Regions from separate parts of the Pseudoalteromonas sp. MEBiC 03607 genome, predicted to be linked through region 1. Evidence: predicted binding sites of a transcription regulator. Region 1 holds the regulator's gene; the other holds the start of a gene.
What was found. Region 1 encodes ArgR, which controls arginine synthesis, uptake and breakdown. Its sites were predicted from a motif close to ANTGAATANNTATTCANT; they were not measured.
Positions count from the first base shown of each region.

Region 1 (12,189 bases):
TTTATAAAGTTTAGGGATGCATATTTACTAGGAAAGCGAAATAAAGGACGCCCAGAGTAATACTAATTTGCTTAATTAATCCCTCAAAATGATTAAGTATTGTTGCGGATTGGAATAACTATTTTCAGGCAAAAGAAAAGCGCGAACTATTGCTAGTCGCGCTTGCGGAATCTTCTTAATTTTTTGCATCCTGCAATTGAATCTAATCAACTCCCTAAACTTTGCCTATCCATGCGATTGCACTTTACTTTTTGGTTCTATGCAATGTAAGGCTTTCCAGCCTTGTTTCCTTGTCACTCCTTTACATCCATGCGGGTAATTTCTTTACCTATCCTTTACGCGTCGTCCTGACACTATCCATATGTTAGCAATTCCATTGCGATACCTTTCGGCCTGTCCTTTAATCCACTTTTGAAACATCCTGTATAACAACGTCCTGTTGTTATGCCATTTCACATCATCCTGATGTTGTCCTTAGTGTGTCATTCCATTGCGATACTCTTCCTGAGCCTGTCCTTAGTTCCTTTTTATCCTAATGAACCTTATTCCGCGGTTTTATGAGTAATACTTCCATATCCGTTTACTCATTAAGCTTCTTGCTTAGTTGTTGTATTTAAGTATAGGGAATTAGTGAGCATCGAATAGGTCAAAATCGCAATTAAAATAACGGTTACATTATTGTAATTAATAATAAATCACTATTTATCAATGTTTTAAGCTTTTTTAGGGACCGTTTTTCGAGTTTTTTTACTCAATAACTGCCATTTAGGTGAGATATATCTTACAAGTAAGTTCTCAAATGGCAGTACGTAAACTTATAGGGGGAATATAAACGGGTGCACTTTTAGCAGAGTATAGGTAAAATATTTTGATAATTGTTATTATTTAGGTGCCAACAATGAAAAAAACAGCCTTACTGATTTTGACTACTTTAATGAGTACGTCAGCACTTTCTGCCGATGTGGTTAATATTTATTCGTTTCGTCAACCATTCTTAATTCAGCCAATTTTAGATGACTTCACCAAGCAAACTGGTATTAAAACCAATGTGGTGTTTGCGAAAAAAGGCTTAATTGAACGTGTGAAACGTGAAGGTAAGCACAGCAAAGCTGATTTGGTGCTTACTTCAAACTTTAGCGCACTTATTCAATTAGAAGATCTTGGCTTAACTCAATCAATAAAAAGCGATGTTATAGATGCAAATGTTCCTAGCACATTTCGTGATGCTGATGGCCAATGGATCGCTTTAACGAAACGAGTTCGTAATGTTTACTCTTCAAAAGAGCGTGTTGGCGCACTCGCTGATTTAAGTTATGAAGACTTGGCTGATCCCAAATATAAAGGCAAAATCTGTACTCGCTCAGGTAAGCATCCATACAATTTAGGTTTAGTTGCTTCTATGGTTGCGCATCATGGCGAAGCAAAAACTAAACAATGGTTAGAGGGCGTTAAAGCCAATTTAGCACGTAAGCCACAAGGTAACGACAGAGCGCAAGTCAAAGCTGTGAAAGAAGGATTATGTGATCTGGCATTAGGCAACAGCTACTATTTTGGTAAAATGATGCAAGATGAGCAGCAAAAGTCATGGGCTGAAGCGGTTAATATTAACTTTCCAAACCAAACCAATCGTGGCTCACATATTAATGTTTCGGGTGTTGTTATGACGCGATACGCTAAAAATCCGGAAAATGCCTTGAAACTGATTGAGTATATGACCGACAATAAAGCGCAAAATATGTATGCTTCGGTCAATATGGAATACCCAGTAAAGCGAGGGGTTGCATTGTCTGAGATGGTTGCGTCATGGGGTGAGTTTAAAGAAGATAGTCTTGCTCTTGATGAAATAAGTAAATACCGTCCTGTTGCGTTAAAGCTTATTGACGAAGTAAAGTTTGACTTATAACGAGGTTTTTCCTCGTCTTTTATAAAAGCTGTTTTTTAACAGCTTTTATTTTATCTGGTATTAATCCACTTATGCATGTGAAGTTTTCGTTGTCGCGTTGGCAAGTATTGGCTTGGCTAATCGGTTTGCTACTTGTTACGCCACTAGGTTTTTTATTGTTTGAATCTCTGCAAGGTGGTTCGGATGTCTTTCAGCACCTTTTCGATACTGTGCTGTGGGATTATACGCGTAATACCCTTGTACTCATAGCTGGGGTTGGGTTATTGAGCTGTGTTATTGCGCTGCCGCTTGCGTGGTTGACTGCGTACTGTGAATTTCCTGGTCGAAAACACTTTGAATGGGCACTGATGCTGCCTTTGGCAATGCCAACTTATCTCATTGCTTATGTTTATACGGACTTACTTGATTATGCTGGGCCTGTACAAATTGCGCTCAGGGACTGGTTTGATTGGCAGTCACCCGATGATTATTGGTTTTTTGATATTCGAACTTTGCCGGGTGCAATTATTATGATTGCATTAGTGCTGTATCCGTATCTTTATCTTATTTTTAAAACGGCCTTAAGAGAGCAATCTTTTAAATTAGTGCAAGCTAGTCAGTTAATGGGGTTATCGCCATTACAAAGCTTTTTACGGGTAAGTTTACCGCTTGGTCGAGGGGCAATTGTGGCAGGAGTTACGTTAATCAGTATGGAAGCTATGGCTGATTTTGCCACTGTTAATTACTTTGCAGTGAGCACACTAACGACCGCTGTTTACGATACCTGGCTTGGCTATTATTCATTAACCGCTGCGGCAAAAATATCAGGCATTATGCTGCTTATTTTGTTTCTCACTATTATGGTTGAGCGCTTTAGTCGTCGTAATCAAGCTGTGTATGAACGCCAGTCGAGCATTAACAGCGCAACTTTATATCGCTTAAAAGGTAGCACAGCATGGGCTGCAAGTTTAGTCTGCACAGTTGTGCTGGTACTTGCTTTTGTCTTGCCAGTTGGAGTGCTTGTTAAATACGCTATTGTTTATGCGGATGAAGCATGGAATGGGGCATTTTTTAATTATGCTTGGCAGAGCTTTAAAGTCGCCATTGTTGTCAGCCTAGTGACAATCCTTCTTAGCTTGTTGGTACTGTTTTATCAGCGTATTGCTAAACAAGCGTATCCACTTATTCCGGGGCGTTTAGCAAGTACGGGTTATGCGCTACCGGGTACGGTACTGGCGATTGCGGTATTGTTACCACTAACACAAATTGATGATGCACTTAATCAATGGCTTGAACCAATAGGTTTATCGCCGGGCTTACTTCTGAGTGGGACATTATTTGCGATGATTTTTGCGTATATTGTGCGCTTTTACGCGATTGCACATGGCGCCCTTGAAAGCAGCTTTTTACGTATTAGCCCTTCTCTTGATATGGCAAGTCAATCTATGGGTAAAAGTGCATTTCAAACCTTGTATAAAGTACATCTGCCTTTACTTAAACGCGGCATTTTAACCGCTGGGCTTCTGGTATTTATTGAATGTATGAAAGAGCTACCCGCGGCCTTGTTATTACGACCGTTTAATTTTGAAACTCTTGCAACTCATGTTTTTCAATATGTTAGTGATGAGCAGTTAGAGTTAGCGTCTATCTCGGCCCTGTTTATTGTGTTAGTCGGGCTTATTCCTTTGTATTTCGTTAATCGTTCGATGGAGCAAAATCATTCATGAGTCATTTGATAATTAAAAATTTAGCTTATCAATACAATGGCACTAAGGTATTGGATGCGCTTAACTTGAATGTTGAACAAGACGAAATCGTTTGCCTGCTGGGGGCAAGTGGTTGCGGTAAAACAACGACGTTAAAAGCGATTGCCGGAATTATAGAGCCCTCACAAGGTTTTATGAGCATTGATTCGCTTGTTGTTAATGACGACAAGCATTTTGTTGCACCAGAAAAACGTAATATTGGCATGATGTTTCAAGATTACGCGTTATTTCCTCACTTATCGGTGAGCGACAATATTGCATTTGGTTTAACCAATATGAGTAAGTCGCAAAAGCGTGATCGCGTGGATGAAATGCTGAGCTTAGTTAAGTTAACTGGCTGTGCAGAACGTTATCCGCATCAATTATCAGGTGGTCAACAACAGCGTGTTGCAATTGCTCGTGCGCTTGCTTATAAACCCAGCTTGTTATTACTTGATGAGCCATTTTCTAATATCGATACGCAGGTTCGCTTTGAGTTAATTGCCGACATCCGTCGTATCATTAAAGCTCAGCAAGTATCAGCAGTGTTTGTTACCCATTCGAAGGAAGAGGCGTTTGCGTTTGCTGACACCTTGGCTGTAATGCATGGTGGAAAAATAGCCCAACAAGGCTCATCAGAACAGTTATTTAGCCAACCTAACTCAAAGGAGGTTGCAGAGTTTCTTGGTACAGGCATATACTTAACGGCGAAAGTCTTAACGCCAACTGAATACGAAACGGCGTTTGGTGTAATACATTCACTCACAGTAAATAACAGTGCTCACAAACAAGGGCAAGTTTATGTACGGCCTCATTATATTCAGTTATGTGAAGCTGATCAGAGTGATGAAAATAGCCTGACAATTTTGCACAGACGCTTTATAGGCACACGTTATGTTTATCGTGTGAATATAGCGGGGCAGGAGTGTGAAGTCGCTGCAGAGCAAGACCGCGTGTTTGCAGTTGAGCAGCCTGTAAAAATAAAAATAATGCCGCACACAGTCAATTTTTTTCATGATTAGTACTGCTTAACAATCTTGAATTCTTGGCTAGGTGCAAATAACGAGAAGCTAAGGATTCACTATGGCGCAAGCGCAATCTGGGATTTGTGCTGAAGCAAACTTACATGGTTTGCACCTGTTTTTTAATGTTTATGATGGCCATGACGAGTCATTACGTAAAAAGCTAAAACGCGTGAGCGTCATTCAAGATGAGTTTGCGGATCAGTTCTCAGAAGCCATGCTGTCGTGCGTGGTTGCGCTTGGTGCGCAATATTGGCCGCATATTTTGCCTGAGTTTATTCCAAGTCAATTACAAAGCTTTCCTAATGTGACTCATAGTGAACATGTTATGAGTGCACAGCCATTTGATTTATTTGTACAAATTCGTTCAGACCGTGAAGATGTTAACCATCTTTTTGCCCTACAGATCCTTAAATTATTTACGCCAGATGTAGAGCTTGTGGAGCAAGTGCGTAACTTTCGTTTTTTAGATGGCCGCGACTTTAACGGCTTTATTTATGCGGGTGACACCCCTCATGGTAGACAAAAACGCAGTACCGCATTGATAGACAGACCGGGGCATTTTGAAGATCAAGGCAGCTACATTCATGTTCAGCGCTTTGTGCACGATTTAAGTGTTTGGCAACATTTGTCGTTATCAGAGCAAGAGCAAATTATGGGGCGTACTCGGCTTGATAACACCTTAATTATGCCTGCACTCGAAACTAGTCATGCAGTGCGTAGTGAACTAAAAGATGAAAATGGCCAGCCGTTGATACTTAATCAGAGCATGCCGTTTGGTGATGTTCATAAGCAGGGTATTTTAATGGTGTCATGTGCCGCGCAAGGTGATGCGTTTGAGCAGGTATTAAAGAGTCGCTTGGGGCAGGGCGATTGCTACGACCATTGGCTTGATTTTACTCAAGCCGATATGGGGTCGGCGTTTTTCGCCCCGTCAGTAAACTTTTTGAAGCAGCTTTAAACTGTATCGAATAAAGTGCGCACGCGATCAAGCGTGACATCTATTTCAGAAATCTTTGCAGGAGCGATAAAAATTGTGTCGTCACCTGCAATTGTACCAAGTACCCCATCAGCTTTACCTAATGAGTCTAGTAAGCGCGCGATAAGTTGTGCTGCACCTGGGCTGGTACGAATAATAATCATCATTTCGTTATGCATAATATCGATAACGAGTTGACGCAACGGGCTTTTCGCTGTTGGTACTCCCATTTCAGCGGGTAAGCAATACACCATTTCTTGTTTTGCATTACGGGTGCGTACCGCGCCAAACTTGCTTAACATGCGAGAGACTTTACTTTGGCTTATGTTGTCGAAGCCTTGCTCTTTTAATGCTTCGACAATCTCACCTTGTGAGCCGAAGTTTTCTTCTTTTAATAGCGCTTTGAACGCTTTGATTAGTGCTTCTTGTTTGTCTTGTGGTTGCATGTTGCCGTATCTGTAGTCATAAAACGTGAAGTAATTCTACACAACTCTGCATACTTATGCAGTACTAGTTTACATTTCTCGCCCTAAATGCTGTGTGTTTACAGTATAGTTTACAACTATGGTCGAAATTATACGCGAAATAAGCAGGATAAATTTGTTTTTAGTCGCTAATTTCATTATCTTTAGGGCCACAAATATTTCCTACCTCAAATTACGGAGAATTCCAATGAAAGTTGCTGTTTTAGGCGCAGCTGGCGGTATCGGCCAAGCATTGTCTTTATTATTAAAAACAAGTTTACCTGCAGGTTCTGAATTATCATTATACGATGTTGCCCCTGTTGTTCCTGGTGTAGCGGTTGATCTTTCTCACATCCCAACAGACGTTAAAGTTGAAGGTTTCGGTGCTGATAACCTAGACGATGCTTTAGCTGGTTGTGATATCGTTCTTATCCCAGCGGGTATGCCGCGTAAGCCGGGTATGGACCGTGCGGACCTTTTCAACGTAAACGCAGGTATCATCAAAACATTAGCTGAAGGCATCGTTAAAAACTGTCCTAAAGCGTTAGTTGGTATCATTACTAACCCAGTAAACGGCACTGTGCCAATCGTTGCTGAAGTATTCAAAAAAGCGGGTACTTACGATGCTGGCCGTGTATTCGGTATCACAACACTTGACGTGATCCGTTCAGAAGCATTTGTTGCTGAACTTAAAGGTTTAAGCGCTACTGACGTTAAAGTTCCAGTGATCGGTGGCCACTCAGGCACTACAATCCTTCCTCTTCTATCTCAAGTTGAAGGTGTTACTTTCACTGACGAAGAAGTGGCAGCATTAACTCCACGTATCCAAAACGCAGGTACTGAAGTTGTTAACGCTAAAGCGGGTGGCGGTTCAGCGACTCTTTCAATGGGTGCAGCAGCAGCACGTTTCTGTATGTCTTTAGTTAAAGGCTTACAAGGTGAAGAAGTAGTTGATTACGCATACGTTGCAGTTGAAAACGGTGACGCAGCATACTTTGCACACCCAGTACGTTTAGGTAAGAACGGTGTTGAAGAAATTCTTTCTTACGGTGAATTAAGCGCTTTCGAAGAGCAAGCTAAAAACGACATGCTTGAAACGCTTAATAAAGACATCCAAGAAGGTGTTGATTTCATCAACGGTTAATTCCGATAGATGATAGGTGCTATTAAAGCACCTAAAACAAAAAAGCCTGCATATGCAGGCTTTTTTAATGGCTCGAATAAATAGAGTTTAATGATCGCGGGCAACGGCGATGCGTGCCAAGCTCTCTAATGCTTGCTTGTATGGCGTTTCTGGTAAAAATGCAATACAGGCGATGGCTTTATCAGCCTCTTGCTCTGCCTTTTGCATTGTAAACTCAAGTGCTTTGGTATCAGCTAACGCCTCAAGAATGCTGTCTAGGTGATCCATACCATTGCCAAGTTCAATTGCTTCACGAACGAGCTTGATTTGCTCTGGCGTGCCTTTTTGCATGGCATAAATAAGCGGTAAGGTAGGTTTACCTTCGGCTAAATCATCACCAATGTTTTTACCAAGTTGCTCAGCATCGGCGTTGTAATCAAGCACATCATCAACAAGCTGAAAGGCTGTTCCTAAATGCATGCCGTAAAGGTTTAATGCCTCAAGCGTTTTATCATCTTGTTCAGTGATAATTGCTGCAAGGCCTGTTGCTGCTTCAAATAACTTAGCTGTTTTGCTGTAAATGACCTGCATATAGCTTTGCTCTGTGGTGTCAGGATCGTTACAGTTCATTAGCTGTAATACTTCACCTTCAGCAATGACATTCGTTGCATCAGCTAAAATTTCCATGATTGGCATTTTACCAAGACCAACCATCAACTGAAATGAGCGTGTGTAAATAAAATCACCAACTAGCACGCTAGCGGCATTGCCAAACTCAGCATTTGCTGTAGGCGTACCACGACGTAAATGTGACTCATCAACAACATCATCATGCAGTAAAGTTGCAGTGTGAATAAATTCGATGATAGTGGCCAGTGTAATGTGGTCTTTACCTTCATAGCCTAAAGCTTTTGCTGCTAAAATGGCCAACATAGGGCGAACACGCTTACCACCGCTGTTTACTATATATAAACCGAGTTGATTGACCAATGCGACATCTGAGCGCATTTGGGCATGTATAAGTTGATTGACGTCATTCATCTCATGATCGATTAACGTCTGGATAGCTTTTATATCCATTGATCTCCGAGCCAATATTTATGGGTATACGAGGCTGATTGTACAACAAAAAAAGCACTTGCTCGATATTTTGTGCTGATTCAGTAAAAAAACACTGTAAAGTTTTTTATTTTAAATCAAATTTGAACAGTTAATTGTAGTTGTTTGGTTGAATAGTAAACATGCTTGCATTTATTTAACGGCGCTTTTGACGTGTTAATTTAATTGTCATGAGATCGTAAAAACCGCTTGGCATACGGTGTTTTTAGGATAGAATAAGGAAAAATATTGAATTGCTCTCAATGCAGCTATTTTTTATTCATTTTATAGCAAAAGAGGCTTGCTAGTTTTTGCGCATTAGCGTAAACTTCGCGCCCTATTGAAGAATATTTTAGTTGCGTCGATTTGAGGGCGCACAGACGGAGTTAATTATGTACGCGGTTTTCCAAAGTGGTGGTAAACAGCACCGTGTGACTGAAGGTCAAACAATTCGTCTTGAAAAATTAGACGTTGAAACTGGTGCAGCAGTTGAATTTGATTCAGTACTTTTAGTTGCTGATGGTGAGAAAATCGAGATCGGTGTACCGTTCGTAAACGGTGGTAAAGTAACAGCTGAGGTTGTTTCACACGGTCGCGGTGAGAAAGTGAAGATTGTTAAATTTAGACGTCGTAAGCATTCTCGTAAGCAAATGGGCCATCGTCAATGGTTCACTGAAGTTAAAATCACTGGCATTAGCGCTTAATTAGAGGTACTGAGAAATGGCACATAAAAAAGCAGCTGGTAGTACTCGTAACGGTCGCGATTCAGAAAGCAAACGCCTAGGTGTTAAGCGTTTTGGTGGCGAATCAGTTCTAGCGGGTAGCATCATTGTTCGTCAACGTGGTACTCGTTTCCACGCTGGCGCAAACGTAGGTATCGGTAAAGACCACACTATCTTCGCAAAAGCAGATGGTAAAGTTCAATTCGAACAGAAAGGTCCTTTAAACCGTAAATACGTAAATATCGTAGCTGAGTAATCATCTCGATATTTGAAAAACCCCGCCTTTGCGGGGTTTTTTGTTTTAAGGCAAATAATAAGGCGTATAAATATATATCTAAGCTAAGCCTGCAATCAGAAGGGCTTAGGTATATAATAGAGTTATTAACAAGCCAATCTTAAAGTGAGTAATCATGAAGTTTGTAGATGAAGTAGAAATTCGTTGTGACGCGGGTGATGGCGGCAGCGGTGTCGTATCTTTCCGACGTGAAAAATATGTACCAGACGGCGGTCCTGATGGCGGCGATGGCGGCGATGGCGGCAGCGTTTATCTACAAGCCGATGAAAACTTAAATACCTTAATTGACTATCAATTTGAGCGTTTTCATAAAGCAGAGCGCGGCACAAATGGCCAAAGCCGTAACATGACAGGTAAAAAGGGCGCTGATTTGACGCTTAAAGTACCTGTAGGTACGCGTATCACTGACGTTGACACTGAAGAGTCACTAGGTGATTTAACTAAACATGGTCAAAAAATTGTAGTTGCGAAAGGTGGTTTCCATGGCTTGGGAAATGCACGTTTTAAATCAAGTACTAACCGTGCACCACGTCAAAAGACACTAGGTACACCTGGTGAAGTTCGCAGCCTACGTTTAGAGTTAATGTTACTTGCAGATGTTGGCTTACTTGGCTTACCAAATGCCGGAAAATCAACGTTTATTCGCAGTGTTTCAGCAGCGAAACCAAAAGTGGCGGATTATCCGTTTACGACGCTAATTCCTAACTTAGGCGTGGTTCGTCCTGATGCAAATAAATCATTTGTGATTGCTGATATTCCAGGTCTTATTGAAGGGGCTTCAGAAGGTGCAGGCCTTGGTATTCGCTTCTTAAAGCACTTAGAGCGTTGTCGTGTATTACTACACATTATTGATATTATGCCAGTTGATGGCACTAACCCTGTTGATAATGCCTTTGCAATTATTAACGAGCTGCACCAATACAGCCCTAAACTTGCAGAAAAGCCGCGTTGGTTAGTTTTCAATAAGATTGATTTATTGCCGGAAGATGAAGCCGAAGCGCTATGTAATGAGATTGCTCAAGAGCTAGGTGAAGAAACTAATGTTTACCGCATCTCTGCAGCAAATAAGCAAAATACCCAAGCATTATGTCATGACATCATGGCGCTGCTTGATAGTATGCCGAAAGAAAAATTCGCTGAAGAAGAGAAAGAAGAAGTTGAATTTAAGTGGGATACTTACCATCAGAAAGCAACATCTCAAGACGATGATGATTGGGATGACGACTGGGACGATGATGACTACGATGTAGAAGTTATCTACCAACGATAAAATTTGAAACTGAAAAGGAGCCATGCGCTCCTTTTTTATTAATAAGAAAAAAGTATTAAGGTTTAGTGTGAAAATTTCAATGATTGCTGCTATGGCAAATAACCGAGTAATAGGTCAAGACAACCAAATGCCATGGCATTTACCTGCCGATCTGCAACACTTTAAAAAAGTAACCATGGCAAAGCCGGTGATCATGGGGCGTAAAACTTTTGAATCAATTGGTCGTCCATTACCTGGCCGTCAAAACATTATTATTACTCGTAATGCAGATTATAGTGCACAAGGCATTGAGGTAGTCACTTCGCCTGAGGCAGCGTTGGCATTAGTCGCTGATGTTGAAGAAGTCATGATTATTGGTGGCGGAAATATCTACGAACAGTTTTTACCTCAGGCTGAGCGATTATATTTAACGTTCATCGATCTTGAAGTTGAAGGTGACACTCAGTTTCCAGATTACGAAAGTGTTGCTAATTGGACGGTTGCTGAGCAAGAACAGCATCAGCCTGATAACAAAAACCCTTATTCGTATACCTTTGTAACCCTGTATAAAAATTCGTAACATTATTGCGGTAAAACTAATTGGTTGGTATAATAATGTCCGATATTTCTACGAAGAAAGTATTGCATAAGGGCAAAATATGATGAAGTTATCTAACTTATTACTCGTGGCGGCAGTTGTTTCGGCTTCGGTTGCGTATACCGCACCAGCGAAAGCTGATGACCAATTAGCTGTATCTATCTGTGAATATATCGCGGCAGATGATAAAAACCGTTTACGTGATAAGCTTAAGAGCTCACGTGTTAAAATTCGTAACATTTTTGACGCTGTAAAATGTAATGGTAATAATATGCTTCGTCATGCTATCGAGAGCGGTGCTGCTGATACTGGTGAGTACATTGTTAAGAACTTATCAAAAAGCTCTTTAGAAGATGGTGCTGACATCGCATGGGCTGAAGCAAATGGCCATGGTGGTTCACCACTAATCGCTGTTATTAAGGACCGCGCAGGTCTTTAATACTAAAAGTAAACAGATTTTGAAAAAACCGCACAGAGTGCGGTTTTTTATTTGTATTATGCCAATACGTAATAATACGTAATAATGCTTAATCATGCTAAGACAATAAAAAGAGTAAGCCCAGCGATAGGCTAGGCTTTAGTCAACATTCGTGTTTTTAATCGTTAACTAAACTTATCAGTTTCCTTTTCTAAATCAGTTGTTAGACCTTTAATTAGATCAGTTGCTGTGTGCGCTTGATTAGAAACATCTGCCGTTTGTGATGCTGTATCAGAGATGATAACGATACGTTTGGCAGTGTCTTCGCCTGCATCGAGTTGCTCTTTAGCGGCAATTGCGATTTGGTCGCTCATTTGTGCTATGGCACTTAGTGAGCTGGCAACACGCTTTAACTCATCATTGGCTTTGGTGGATTTTTGCACTGTTTGTTCACTGGTTGAAATACTTAGCGAGACAGCAGACTTGGCATCCTGAGTTGCTGCTTGTAACTTGCCAATCATATTACGTATTTCTTCTGTACTGGTTTGTGTGCGCTGAGCAAGTCCGCGAACTTCGTCGGCAACCACAGCAAAG
Region 1 covers NZ_SRRY01000001.1:3,649,589-3,661,777, reverse strand. Annotated here, with positions in the region: gene E5N72_RS16650 (tRNA-uridine aminocarboxypropyltransferase) at 1-60, shown strand, start outside; gene E5N72_RS16645 (Fe(3+) ABC transporter substrate-binding protein) at 899-1,903, shown strand; gene E5N72_RS16640 (iron ABC transporter permease) at 1,975-3,609, shown strand; gene E5N72_RS16635 (ABC transporter ATP-binding protein) at 3,606-4,649, shown strand; gene E5N72_RS16630 (Dyp-type peroxidase) at 4,711-5,610, shown strand; gene argR (transcriptional regulator ArgR) at 5,607-6,074, opposite strand; gene mdh (malate dehydrogenase) at 6,301-7,236, shown strand; gene ispB (octaprenyl diphosphate synthase) at 7,324-8,295, opposite strand; gene rplU (50S ribosomal protein L21) at 8,706-9,017, shown strand; gene rpmA (50S ribosomal protein L27) at 9,034-9,291, shown strand; gene cgtA (Obg family GTPase CgtA) at 9,446-10,600, shown strand; gene folA (type 3 dihydrofolate reductase) at 10,668-11,159, shown strand; gene E5N72_RS16590 (DUF3718 domain-containing protein) at 11,239-11,616, shown strand; gene E5N72_RS16585 (methyl-accepting chemotaxis protein) at 11,781-12,189, opposite strand, start outside.

Region 2 (12,189 bases), 380 kb from region 1:
AACGCACTTGAAATTGGTAAACGCTACGAATTACAAGTTAAAGTTGATGATAACGAAAAACTAACTGAACTAAATTCGGAGCAAGCAGCAGCAAAACTTCCAGAATATGAGCTTGTTGATCATGAAGTTCGCAATGGCGATAATTTAGCTCTTATTTTTAAGCGCGCGGGCTTCTCAGCGCAAACTCTGCACAAACTAGTTAACACAAACGCTGAAACGCGCAAGTTAACAAAAATTCATCCGGGTGAAATTTTAAGTTTTGCAACCGCCGAAGATGGCTCATTAGCGCAGCTTCGTTATGTAATTTCAAAAACAGATACCTTATACGTTACATTAAATGACGAAGGTAACTACGATACATCAATCGACAGCAAAGAAATTGAAACTCTCAGCAAGTCTGCCGGTGGTGAAATCAGCAACAGCTTCTGGACATCGGGTATTGCCGCTGGTTTAAGCGAGCGTCAAATAATGAACTTTGCCGATATTTTTGGTTGGGATGTCGACTTTGCAAATGATATTCGTAAGGGTGACCAATTCGGTCTAATCTACGAAACCCACTATGTTGATGGTGAATACATTGGTGATGGCAAAATCATTGCAGCAGAATTCATAAACCAAGGTGAACGTTATACAGCGATTCGCCATACTGATGGTAACTTCTATACGCCTGAAGGCCGTAGTATGAAAAAAGCTTTCTTACGCGCGCCTGTTAACTTTAAGTATATTAGCTCAAGCTTCAACCCTCGCCGTTTACACCCTGTAACTAAAACTGTTAAGCCGCATAATGGTATTGATTATGCTGCTCGCACAGGTACACCGGTAGTTTCATCGGGTAATGGTAAAGTGATTAAAGCGGGTTACAGCAAATACAATGGTAACTACGTATTTATTAGCCACGGTACTCAATATGTAACTAAATACCTTCACTTGAACAAACGTCTGGTAAAAACAGGTCAAAAAGTGAAGCAGGGTCAAAAAATTGGTACGGTTGGTGCGACTGGCCGTGTAACTGGCCCACACTTACACTATGAATTCTTAGTAAACGGTGTACACCGTAATCCGAAAACGGTCAAACTACCTAAATCAGAGCCTTTACCGCGTGATGAGCTAGCTAAGTTTAAACCGATTGCTGATAACTTCTTAGCGCAATTACAACGTAACCGTGAGTTACAATTAGCGTTAAATAAGTAATTGAGTAAACATTAAAAAAGCCGCTTCAATGATGAAGCGGCTTTTTAGTGCCTGCCACAAAATCAGCCTTAATGACCTTTATTCTCTTCAATAATTGAAAGCAAGTATGAGCTTGCGCAGGCGCGATTCATGCCTGAAATAAAACACAACACAGAAGCTATTATTACCTTAATAAAACATAAATAAGTTGAATAATTAGCGAAATCATCACCAGTGGCCAAATGTACTTTGCGTATTTTGTAGCGCCATCAAGCCCCATTTTAGACTGATACTTTTCAAGTAGCGGTATTAGAATAACCAAGGCAACAAAAAGGCATAGTAAGATAATAAAGATATTCATGGTGGCTTCCTTACACAACTATCATTTAACTACAATTTCTTTAGGGTGACCCTAGTCTATAGGCAAAAAAAAGCGCAGTAAAATTACTGCGCCAGTCGGTTGGAAGTAAATCGACTTAGCCAACAATCGCTAACAAAATACCTGCTGCAACGGCACTTCCTAATACCCCTGCAACGTTTGGTCCCATAGCATGCATTAATAAGAAGTTATGCGGATTGCTTTCAAGACCTACTTTATTCACCACACGTGCTGCCATTGGTACCGCAGAAACACCTGCAGCGCCTACTAATGGGTTTATTGGCGATTTAGAGATCTTATTAAGACCTTTTGCCATAAACACCCCTGAAGCTGTGCCAATCGCAAACGCTAATGCACCTAACACCAAAATACCGATAGTTTCTACAGTTAAGAACTTATCAGCAGCAAGCTTTGAACCTACCGCTAAGCCTAAGAAAATCGTGGTAATGTTGATGATTTCATTTTGTGCACTGTTACTTAAACGATCGACCACACCCGATTCGCGCATCAAGTTACCTAAGCAGAACATACCTACAAGCGGTGTTGCAGCTGGTAAAAACAAGATAGTTAAACTAAGCACCATTAAAGGAAAAATAATCTTCTCTTTTTTCGATACAGTACGAAGTTGTGGCATTTGAATTTCGCGCTCTGCTTGCGTTGTTAGTGCACGCATAATTGGCGGCTGAATAATTGGCACTAGTGCCATATATGAATAAGCCGCTACTGCGATAGCCCCAAGTAAGTCTGGTGCCAATTTAGATGCTAAGAAAATAGCCGTTGGACCATCCGCACCACCAATAATGGCAATTGCCGATGCATCTTGTAGCGTAAATTCAAAGCCCGGAATAAAGTTAAGTAGAATTGCACCAAATAAAGTAGCGAAAATACCAAACTGCGCAGCCGCGCCTAGCAACAACATACGCGGATTTGCTATCAAGGCACTAAAGTCTGTCAGCGCGCCAACCCCCATGAAGATCAGAAGTGGAAACACCCCAGAATCAATCCCTATGTGATACACATAATAAAGCAGTCCACCCGGTTCAGATAAGCCTGCAGCAGGAATATTCGTTAAGATCGCCCCAAAGCCTATTGGTAACAATAGCAAGGGTTCAAAATTACGAGCAATTGCTAGATATAACAATAAGCAACCAACCGCAATCATGATCAAGGCAGGAAAGGTAAAGTTAGCGATACCTGTTGCATGCCAGAGATTTAAAAGACCATCCATTCTCTGTCTCCTACGCCAGCGCGATTAATGCATCGCCAGTGGCAACAGAATCACCTTCGGCAACTAAAACTTCAGCAACCGTGCCGGTATGTGCAGCGCGAATTTCAGTTTCCATTTTCATCGCTTCCATAATGATAACTACATCACCTTGGTTTACTGTTTGGCCTGGCTTTACTTTCACTTTGAAAATATTACCCGCCAATGGCGCGTTTAAAGTTTCGCCAGCAGACGCTGAAGCAGACTGAGGAATTAACTCACTGTCTTTTAAAGTCACCTCTTTAAGCTCACCACCTTGTGCTACAACGACATCGTAAACTTTGCCATCAACTTTAACGCTGTATTGCTCAGCTTTTACTGAGTTTGCAGCAGCTGGTTTGCTTTCTGGCTTAGCAACTTCACCTGTAGGAATAGCTTCAAATGCATCAGGATTATTTCGGTTTTTAATAAACTTAAGACCAATTTGTGGAAATAATGCATAGGTGAGCACATCATCAATCACATCATCAGCAAGCTCTAAACCTTGCTCTTTAGCTTCTTTTAATAATTCAGCTTCTAGCTTCTCAAGTTCAGGTTCAAGTTTATCAGCAGGACGACAAGTAATTGCTTCTGCGCCATCTAAAACACGTTCTTGTAGCTCTTTATTCATAGGAGCCGGCGTTGCACCGTACTCACCTTTAAGTACACCTGCGGTTTCTTTGGTAATCGTTTTATAGCGCTCACCAGTCAATACATTAAGTACCGCTTGCGTACCGACAATTTGAGAGGTTGGAGTAACCAGTGGAATATAGCCTAAGTCTTCACGAACACGTGGGATCTCAAGTAATACTTGATCAAGCTTATCGGCAGCACCTTGCTCTTTAAGCTGGTTTTCCATGTTAGTTAACATACCACCTGGCACTTGTGCTAATAAGATACGGCCATCAACACCTTTTAGGCTACCTTCAAAAGCAGCATATTTTTTACGAACATCACGGAAGTAAGCGGCAATTTCTTCTAGTTGGTTTAAATCTAGGCCGGTATCTCGCTCTGTGCCTTCAACAATCGACACGATTGTTTCTGTGGCGCTATGACCATAAGTCATACTCATAGACGAAATTGCGGTATCAAGCATATCGATACCTGCATCTATAGCTTTTTGGTAAGTTGCAGTACTTAATCCTGTCGTCGCGTGACATTGCATCGCGATAGGAATAGATACGGTTTCTTTTAAACCTTTGATTAACTGCTCACAATCATATGGCTTCAATAAACCAGCCATATCTTTAATACAAATAGAATGACAGCCTAGTTCTTCGAGCTGTTTCGCAAGTTTAAGCCACATATCAAGTGTGTGTACTGGGCTTACGGTGTAAGAAATAGTACCTTGAGCGTGTGCGCCTACTTTAACCGCTGCTTTAATTGCAGTTTCAAGATTACGTACATCGTTCATAGCATCGAAAATTCGGAACACATCTACACCATTTTTATGGGCTCGTTCTACAAACTTTTCGACAACATCGTCCGCATAATGGCGGTAGCCTAAAAGGTTTTGTCCGCGCAATAGCATTTGCTGTTTAGTATTTGGCATTGCCGCTTTTAATTCGCGAATACGTTGCCAAGGATCTTCACCTAAATAACGGATACATGAGTCAAAGGTTGCTCCACCCCATGATTCAATAGACCAATAACCTGCACTATCAAGTTTTTCAGCCATGGGTAGCATGTCGTCTAAGCGCATACGCGTGGCCAATAAAGACTGATGAGCGTCACGCAATACTAATTCTGTAAGTTTTAATTTAGCCATGTTTAAGCTGCCCCATTATTTTTGTTTATTTCGAAATTGTGCAATTGCAGCGCTGATCGCGGCAATATGTGCCTGAGGCACACCCTGTTGAGGTTGAATTTTTGCTGTTCGTGTTGGCTCTACACTTGTAGGATCATCGAATCGGCTTACAACTTTCGACATTAAAATAACCGCAGATATTAAAATGCTCAGAAAAACAAACACGCCAACCATGCCTGTTACCATTAAGCTGCCTGCAGTTGTGAGCAATTCACCAATATCCATACAACTCCCCTTCGATGATTAAAAATAAAAAATCATTTTTGTTAAATATTTATTCAGCAATAATAACAAACAAAAATAATTTGTATAGCCTATTGTAAATTGGTAAAACCAATTAAACTCAAAATAACATAGAGCACAACTAATTAACACCATACTATTTCAGCAATTAACCTTACGTTATAGATGATAAAAATAATGAATATAGCCATCAGTTATATTAAAACAAACCGACGAAAAGCAAGTTCTGTTCAAAAACCCTGCTTAACAAGGTGTTACAGTAACAACTCATGACAAAGCGTGAAATTGGTCTTACCAATAAAGACAAAACTAAATATAAAATGAATTTAATTAATATGAAAAAATATCACTATGAATAAGTTACACGCTTGATCGTAAAAGTTACCAAAAGAATAACCATGCCCCGCCCACAAAAACCGCTAAGTGACTGAAATATAATGATAATAATGTTTGGCATAAAACTCGCTTTATTCAACTCGACCATTTGAAAAATTAATTAGGCAAGGAGACCACTATGTTACGCTGGACCATTACTTTTTTAGTTATTGCATTAATCGCTGCAGTGTTAGGTTTTGGCGGTATTGCTGGAGCCGCAGCAGGCATTGCTAAGATTATCTTTTTCATTTTTTTAGTATTGCTTGTTATTTCGTTAGTGTCAGGTGCTCTTAGAGGCAACGTACCTAAGTAAAGCAAGTTAAAATTTAATTAACCCTAATATTTAATTTACAAGGAATTTAGTTATGAAAAATTCAACTTTAAAAGCCGCTACTATCGCCCTATTTTCAGGTTTATTCATTATGGGTTGTGAAGACAATTCAGCAGAGGAAGCCGGTGAGCGTATAGATGAAGCAATCACTGATACACAAAATGCAGTTGAAGATGCATGTGAAGAAGTTAAAGAAGGTGTTAAAGCAGAAGAAACTAACTGCTAATATCACCCCTTACGAAAAAAGCGGCCTAGTGCCGCTTTTTTGTGTTTGTAAGTTAGCAACTTTAGGTTGCCTACTGCTTGTGTCAAGAAGCTTACTAACTTGTTGGGTTTCACTCCGTTCTAACCTATGGCATATTGGTCGTCATTTATGGCGACACATGTTTTATCACTCATACATAACGGGCTAAAGCCCGACTTACAGCTGCATTAATTGAGAAAATCGCGCGAAATAAATTTCACGCCTACGCGAGCCTCAAGTTAGCAACTTTACTCTTTCCCATAGAAACTCGCTAACTTGTTGGGTTTCACTCCGCTCTAACCTACGTCACGTAGGTCGTCAATTATGGCGACACATGTTTTATCACTCATACATAACGGGCTAAAGCCCGACTTACAGCCGCATTAATTGAGAAAATCACGCGAAATAAATTTCACGCCTACGCGAGCCTCAAGTTAGCAACTTTACTCTTTCCCATAAAAACCCGCTAACTTGTTGGGTTTCACTCCGTTCTAACCTATGTCATATTGGTCGTCAATTATGGCGACACATGCTTAATCACTGATATAGTGACGGGCTGAAGCCCGACCTACGACTTACACGTAGATTTAAGAAACATCGCGCGAAATAAATTTCACGCCTACGTGAGCCTCAAACTCGCTAACTTATTGGGTTTTAATCTGATAGCTGACGGCTGAAAGCTGATGGCTCTGAGTGCGTCTCCGTTCTACCCAACGTTATCACTCACATTCCTTAGTGAGGAGCACGTTTGTCGTTACACTCGCTATGTGCCACTGACCGTCGATAAAACTCACTTTTGCGACATCACTTACGGCAAAATCACCGGGGACATTTAAGCGCGTTAAGTTACTCGCTAACTGTTGTGTACAGTATGGCCCTGTATCACCATGCATCACGAGCACTGGCTTATTGGTATGCTTTGCAAAATCGCTGATGGCATCTCGGTATACTTTAAAGGCATCACAATCGGCGCGCTGTGACTCACTGCAAGCGGATTTACTGGTTGGGTGGTAAATATCTGCCTGAAAGCCAAACACATAGGCCTTAGCATCCTGATGAACATGTGCTTGCTTTAGCCAAACGAGATTGTATTTATCACGCATATCGGCGGCATCCAGTGCTGCGTTTTTATCACTTTTTAAGATTTGCGAGCGACCATTAAAGGTGCCCGAGATATGCAAGGTACGAAACTCAATGCCATTAAATTGCCACCGGGCATTTTCTGGCAACTCAGCTTGTGTCGCATAACCCTGTAGCCGCTTTGCTTTTTGTGTATAGGCATCGTCGAACATTAAGCGTTTGATAAAACTTAGCCGCTCAAGCTCATCAAAACGCACAGATAGCTTTTCTCGGTCGCAATCGGTCCATTCATTATCACCTGGGGTATAAATAAAAGGTTTTTCGGTCAACGATGTTAGTAACGCCTTGTTAGTTTGCAAAAGCTTATTCGTGCATGCAAGTGAGCCCGATTTCATATCGCCCAAGTGCATCAAAAATTCATGAGGTGTCGCTGCGATTGCCTTGGCAATTTTTCCGCCTTCTGCGAGATTAATTTCATCTATCGGGGTGTATGGCATATCGCCCATAACCAAAAAAGTATTTGTAGTCATTGCAAGTGCTAACGACATTGAACTAACAAACATATAGCTTACACCTTTAAAATACACATACCTTAAGCTCTCACAATGACAACTAAATGAAAACCAACTGCGGCAGATTTTTTTTATCAATGTTAAACTGCTATCAGCAAATTAAGTGAGTCCACGAATGACATTAACTACAACTTACACATTAGATAAACCGTATTACTACGAGTGCTTTGATGAGTCTTTACCCTACTCATCTCAGGCTAAACCTAAATATCCTCTGTTAGCATTGCTCATAACATTAGGCCTACTTGCCTTTTACCAGTTAGAAAACCATTATTTAGGTAGTTTTATGATAATGCTTGCGGTAGTGGAGTGCTTATCGTTTTATTATAAACGTCCATGGTGGGTGGCCAGACAAATGATGAGTCGTGCTTCAGGTAGTGAAGTAACTATCGTGTTTGATGATGAAGGTGTTAAAGCCGAAAATCCCTATAAACACTATCAACTAACATGGCAACAAATCACAGACATAATTGAGACTGAGCGAGGCTATATTTTGAAAGCTAGTCGAGGTATGCAATACCTGTCTAAAAAAGCGCTAAATGAAGAGATTGTTGCAGAACTAAATAAAAGAGCCACTCAATGAGTGGCTCTTAAAATATCTTTCGCTGATTAAACGTTGCCCGGATTTGGGTTAGATTTCTCTGCTTGGATGCGCATGTAGATTTCTTCACGATGTACTGATACATCTTTAGGCGCATTAACACCAATGCGAACTTGATTTCCTTTAACACCAAGAACAGTAACTGTAACTTCGTCACCGATCATAAGGGTTTCACCTACTCTACGAGTTAGTATTAGCATTCTCTTGCTCCCATATTCCAAAAAATTAAAAGATTCCGCGTCAAAAACATTCTAATGAAATCTAGACTTAAAAGTAAGTAAAAACTCTAAATCTTATTCATTTTCAGTTAAAAAAACTTTGTGCAGCGCACGTACTGCCAGCTCTAAATATTTTTCGTCTATTAGAACTGAAATCTTAATTTCAGATGTCGACACCAAAATGACTTTGATGTTTTCTTCGGCAAGCGCATTAAAAAATAAACTTGCTACTCCAGAGTGTGACTTCATCCCCACTCCTACTGCTGACACCTTAGCAACATTGCTTATTCCTTTAATAGAATCTGCGCCAAGCGCAGCCTGATTTAAGGTTAAAACTTCCAATGCTTGTTCATAATCATTGGTGTGCACAGTAAAAGCATAGTCTATTTTTTCAAAGTTATGATTAACTTGATTAATCATATCAATTTCGATACCAAACTCTGCAAAAAGTTTCGTAATTTTAGCCAGGTTTTCAATCCCATATTGCATTTGATTGATATAAATCAAACTTTCATCACGATTGAAAGCAATACCTGACACAATATTTGCTTGCACTTCCGGTTCCTCAAAACTGATCAAGGTCCCTTGATCTGGGTTAAAACTCGATAGTACTCTGAGCGGTATATTGTATTTTCCTGCCGCTTCTACACTACGAATATGCAATACCTTAGCACCTAAACTCGCCATTTCGAGCATTTCTTCGAAAGTAACATGGCTCATTCGACGAGCATTTGGTTCAATACGCGGATCAGTTGTATATACGCCATCAACATCGGTATAGATCTGACATTCGTCAGCATTAATCGCCCCCGCAATCTCAACTGCTGAAGTATCAGTACCACCTCGGCCAAGTGTGGTGATATTACCTTCGATATCTCGGCCCTGAAAGCCTGCGATTATAGCAATACGGTTGTGCTCAAGCTCATGCTTTAAACGAGTCGCTGCAACCTCTTCAATACGCGCTTTACCAAACATATTGTCGGTGCGAATGTTGACCTGATCAGCCAGCAAACTTACCGCTGAGTGGCCACGTTTAATAATAGCCATTGCCAGTAAAGAAACAGACACTTGCTCACCTGTGGTAAGCAGTACATCAAGCTCACGGGCGCTTGGTCGAGAATCGATTTGTTTAGCGAGTTGAATAAGACGGTTAGTTTCTCCCGACATAGCCGAGAGCACCACCACAACTTGATGGCCTTGCTGCTTGGTTTTTACAACAAGGTCGGCGACGGCCTCAATTCGCTCGATTGAGCCAACTGAGGTGCCACCGAATTTTTGGACGATAAGTGCCACTAGTGGTTAAGAACGCTCAGATAACCAACCAGTTACACTTTCTAAGGCTGTAGCTAGGTTCTCTGGCTGAGTACCACCAGCTTGTGCCATATCAGGACGACCACCGCCCTTACCGCCTACTTGTGCAGCCATGTGATTTACAAGCTCACCGGCTTTCACTTTACCTGTTAGGTCTTTAGTTACACCTGCAATTAGGCTTACTTTATCGCCATTAGCTACGCCAAGGGCAATAACACCTGAGCCAATCTTCGTTTTCAGGTCATCAACCATGCCGCGTAGTGCTTTAGACTCAGTACCAGCAACATCAGCAACCAGCAGCTTAATACCGTTCACTTCAACAACAGAGTCAAGTAACGATGCACCCGCCGCGCTTGCTAGCTTGTCGTTAAGCTGTGCAATTTGCTTCTCAAGGCCTTTTGATTTCTCAAGTAATGCCGTTACTTTTTCAAGTACTGTGCTGCTATCACCTTTTACTAGCGCTGCAACATCGTTTAGTTGTTGCTCTTGCTCACTTACATAAGCAACTGCTTCAGCACCTGTTACTGCTTCAATACGGCGGATACCGGCAGCGATACCGCTTTCTGATACGATTTTAAATAAACCGATATCACCTGCACGCTTAACGTGAGTACCACCACATAACTCGATTGAGTAATCACCAATGGTTACTACGCGAACTTCGTCGTCGTATTTTTCACCGAATAATGCCATTGCACCTTTTGCTTTTGCATCTTCGATAGCCATTAGCTCAGTTTCAAGTGCAAAGTTACGACGGATTTCATCGTTTACTGCGCGCTCGATTTGACGTAATTCGTCTTTTGTAACTGCTTCAAAGTGTGAGAAGTCAAAACGTAAACGCTCTGGGTCAACAAGTGAACCTTTTTGATTTACGTGCTCACCTAAAATTTGACGTAACGTTTCATGTAAAATGTGTGTTGCAGTGTGATTTTTCTTGATGCTATCGCGACGTGCTGCATCAATGGTTGCCTCTGCTTTATCGTTTGTACCAATGCGGCCTTGTACACGACCATGGTGCGCAAATGCATTACCAAGCTTAGTGGTGTTAGTAACGACAAACTCACCGCCAGCAACTTTTAACACACCGGTATCACCAACCTGACCACCTGATTCAGCATAGAACGGTGTGCGGTCAAGGATTGCGATACCTTCTTGACCATCTTCAAGTACAGAAACAGATTGACCTTCATGGAACAGCTCAACCACAGTGCCTGTGTAATGCTCTGCATCGTAACCTTTAAAGTCTGTGTGTTTTTCAGACTTAAGTTGTTGGTTGTAATCAGCACCAAACTTACCAGCTTGCTGTGCTTGCTTACGTTGCACTGCCATGCACTCTTGGAAGCCGTGCTCATCAATGGTCATAAAACGCTCACGCGCCACGTCTGCCGTTAAATCAGCAGGGAAACCATAAGTGTCGTAAAGCTTGAATACTAAATCACCCGGGATCACATCACCTTTGATGTCTGCTAGGCTTTCTTCAAGAATTGCCAGACCACGTTCAAGTGTTTTACCAAACTGCTCTTCTTCAATACGTAGTACTTTTTCGATAATTTCTTGTTGCTTAGCAAGCTCTGGGTAAGCTTGACCCATTTGCTCAATTAACGCAGCAACAAGCTTATAGAAGAATGCGCCTTTCGCGCCTAACTTGTTACCGTGACGAACCGCACGACGAATAATACGACGTAGTACATAACCACGGCCTTCGTTAGATGGCATAACGCCGTCAGATACTAAGAATGCACATGAACGAATGTGGTCAGCCACAACGCGTAACGATTTATCATCTAAGTCTTGTGCGTTAGTCACTTTAGCCGCAGCTGCAATGAGTGCTTGGAATAAATCGATTTCGTAGTTTGAGTGCACGCCTTGTAAAATTGCAGAGATACGCTCAAGACCCATACCTGTATCAACAGACTGCTTAGGAAGCGGCTCCATTGTACCGTCGGCATGGCGGTTAAACTGCATGAATACTAGGTTCCAGATCTCAATGAAACGGTCACCGTCTTCTTCTGGTGAACCTGGAGGACCACCCCAAATGTGCTCACCGTGATCGTAAAATATTTCAGAACATGGACCACACGGACCCGTATCGCCCATTGACCAGAAGTTATCGCTAGTTGCAATGCGAATAATGCGGTCTTCACTCAGACCTACTTCTTTATGCCAAATGTTGAAAGCATCTTCGTCATCGTGATAAATGGTAACAAGTAGCTTTTCTTGCGGAAGTTTTACAACTTCAGTTAAAAATTCCCAAGCAAACTTAATTGCGTCTTGCTTGAAATAATCACCAAAGCTGAAGTTACCTAACATTTCAAAGAATGTATGGTGACGTGCTGTGTAACCTACGTTTTCAAGGTCGTTATGTTTACCACCGGCACGTACACAACGTTGTGAGCTGGTTGCACGTGAATAAGGGCGGCTTTCCGCACCTAAAAATACATCTTTAAATTGCACCATACCGGCATTATTGAATAATAACGTGGCATCGTTACCCGGGATCAGCGAGCTTGAAGGAACAATTTGGTGTTGTTTAGAGGCAAAAAAGTCTAAGAACTGTTGCCTGATCTGTGCGGTAGTCATATGCTGCATGTGAAAATCTCACCCGTTTATTGCTG
Region 2 covers NZ_SRRY01000001.1:3,273,438-3,285,626, forward strand. Annotated here, with positions in the region: gene E5N72_RS14865 (peptidoglycan DD-metalloendopeptidase family protein) at 1-1,191, shown strand, start outside; gene E5N72_RS20615 (hypothetical protein) at 1,355-1,531, opposite strand; gene E5N72_RS14870 (sodium ion-translocating decarboxylase subunit beta) at 1,647-2,777, opposite strand; gene oadA (sodium-extruding oxaloacetate decarboxylase subunit alpha) at 2,788-4,560, opposite strand; gene E5N72_RS14880 (OadG family transporter subunit) at 4,576-4,824, opposite strand; gene E5N72_RS14885 (DUF1328 family protein) at 5,357-5,530, shown strand; gene E5N72_RS14890 (hypothetical protein) at 5,583-5,774, shown strand; gene E5N72_RS14895 (hypothetical protein) at 6,512-7,435, opposite strand; gene E5N72_RS14900 (YcxB family protein) at 7,560-8,027, shown strand; gene csrA (carbon storage regulator CsrA) at 8,054-8,245, opposite strand; gene E5N72_RS14910 (aspartate kinase) at 8,339-9,556, opposite strand; gene alaS (alanine--tRNA ligase) at 9,563-12,163, opposite strand; gene E5N72_RS14920 (regulatory protein RecX) at 12,181-12,189, opposite strand, start outside.
Region 2: a site for ArgR is predicted at 4,865-4,882, ahead of E5N72_RS14880 (OadG family transporter subunit). Genes of this name have one in related genera too.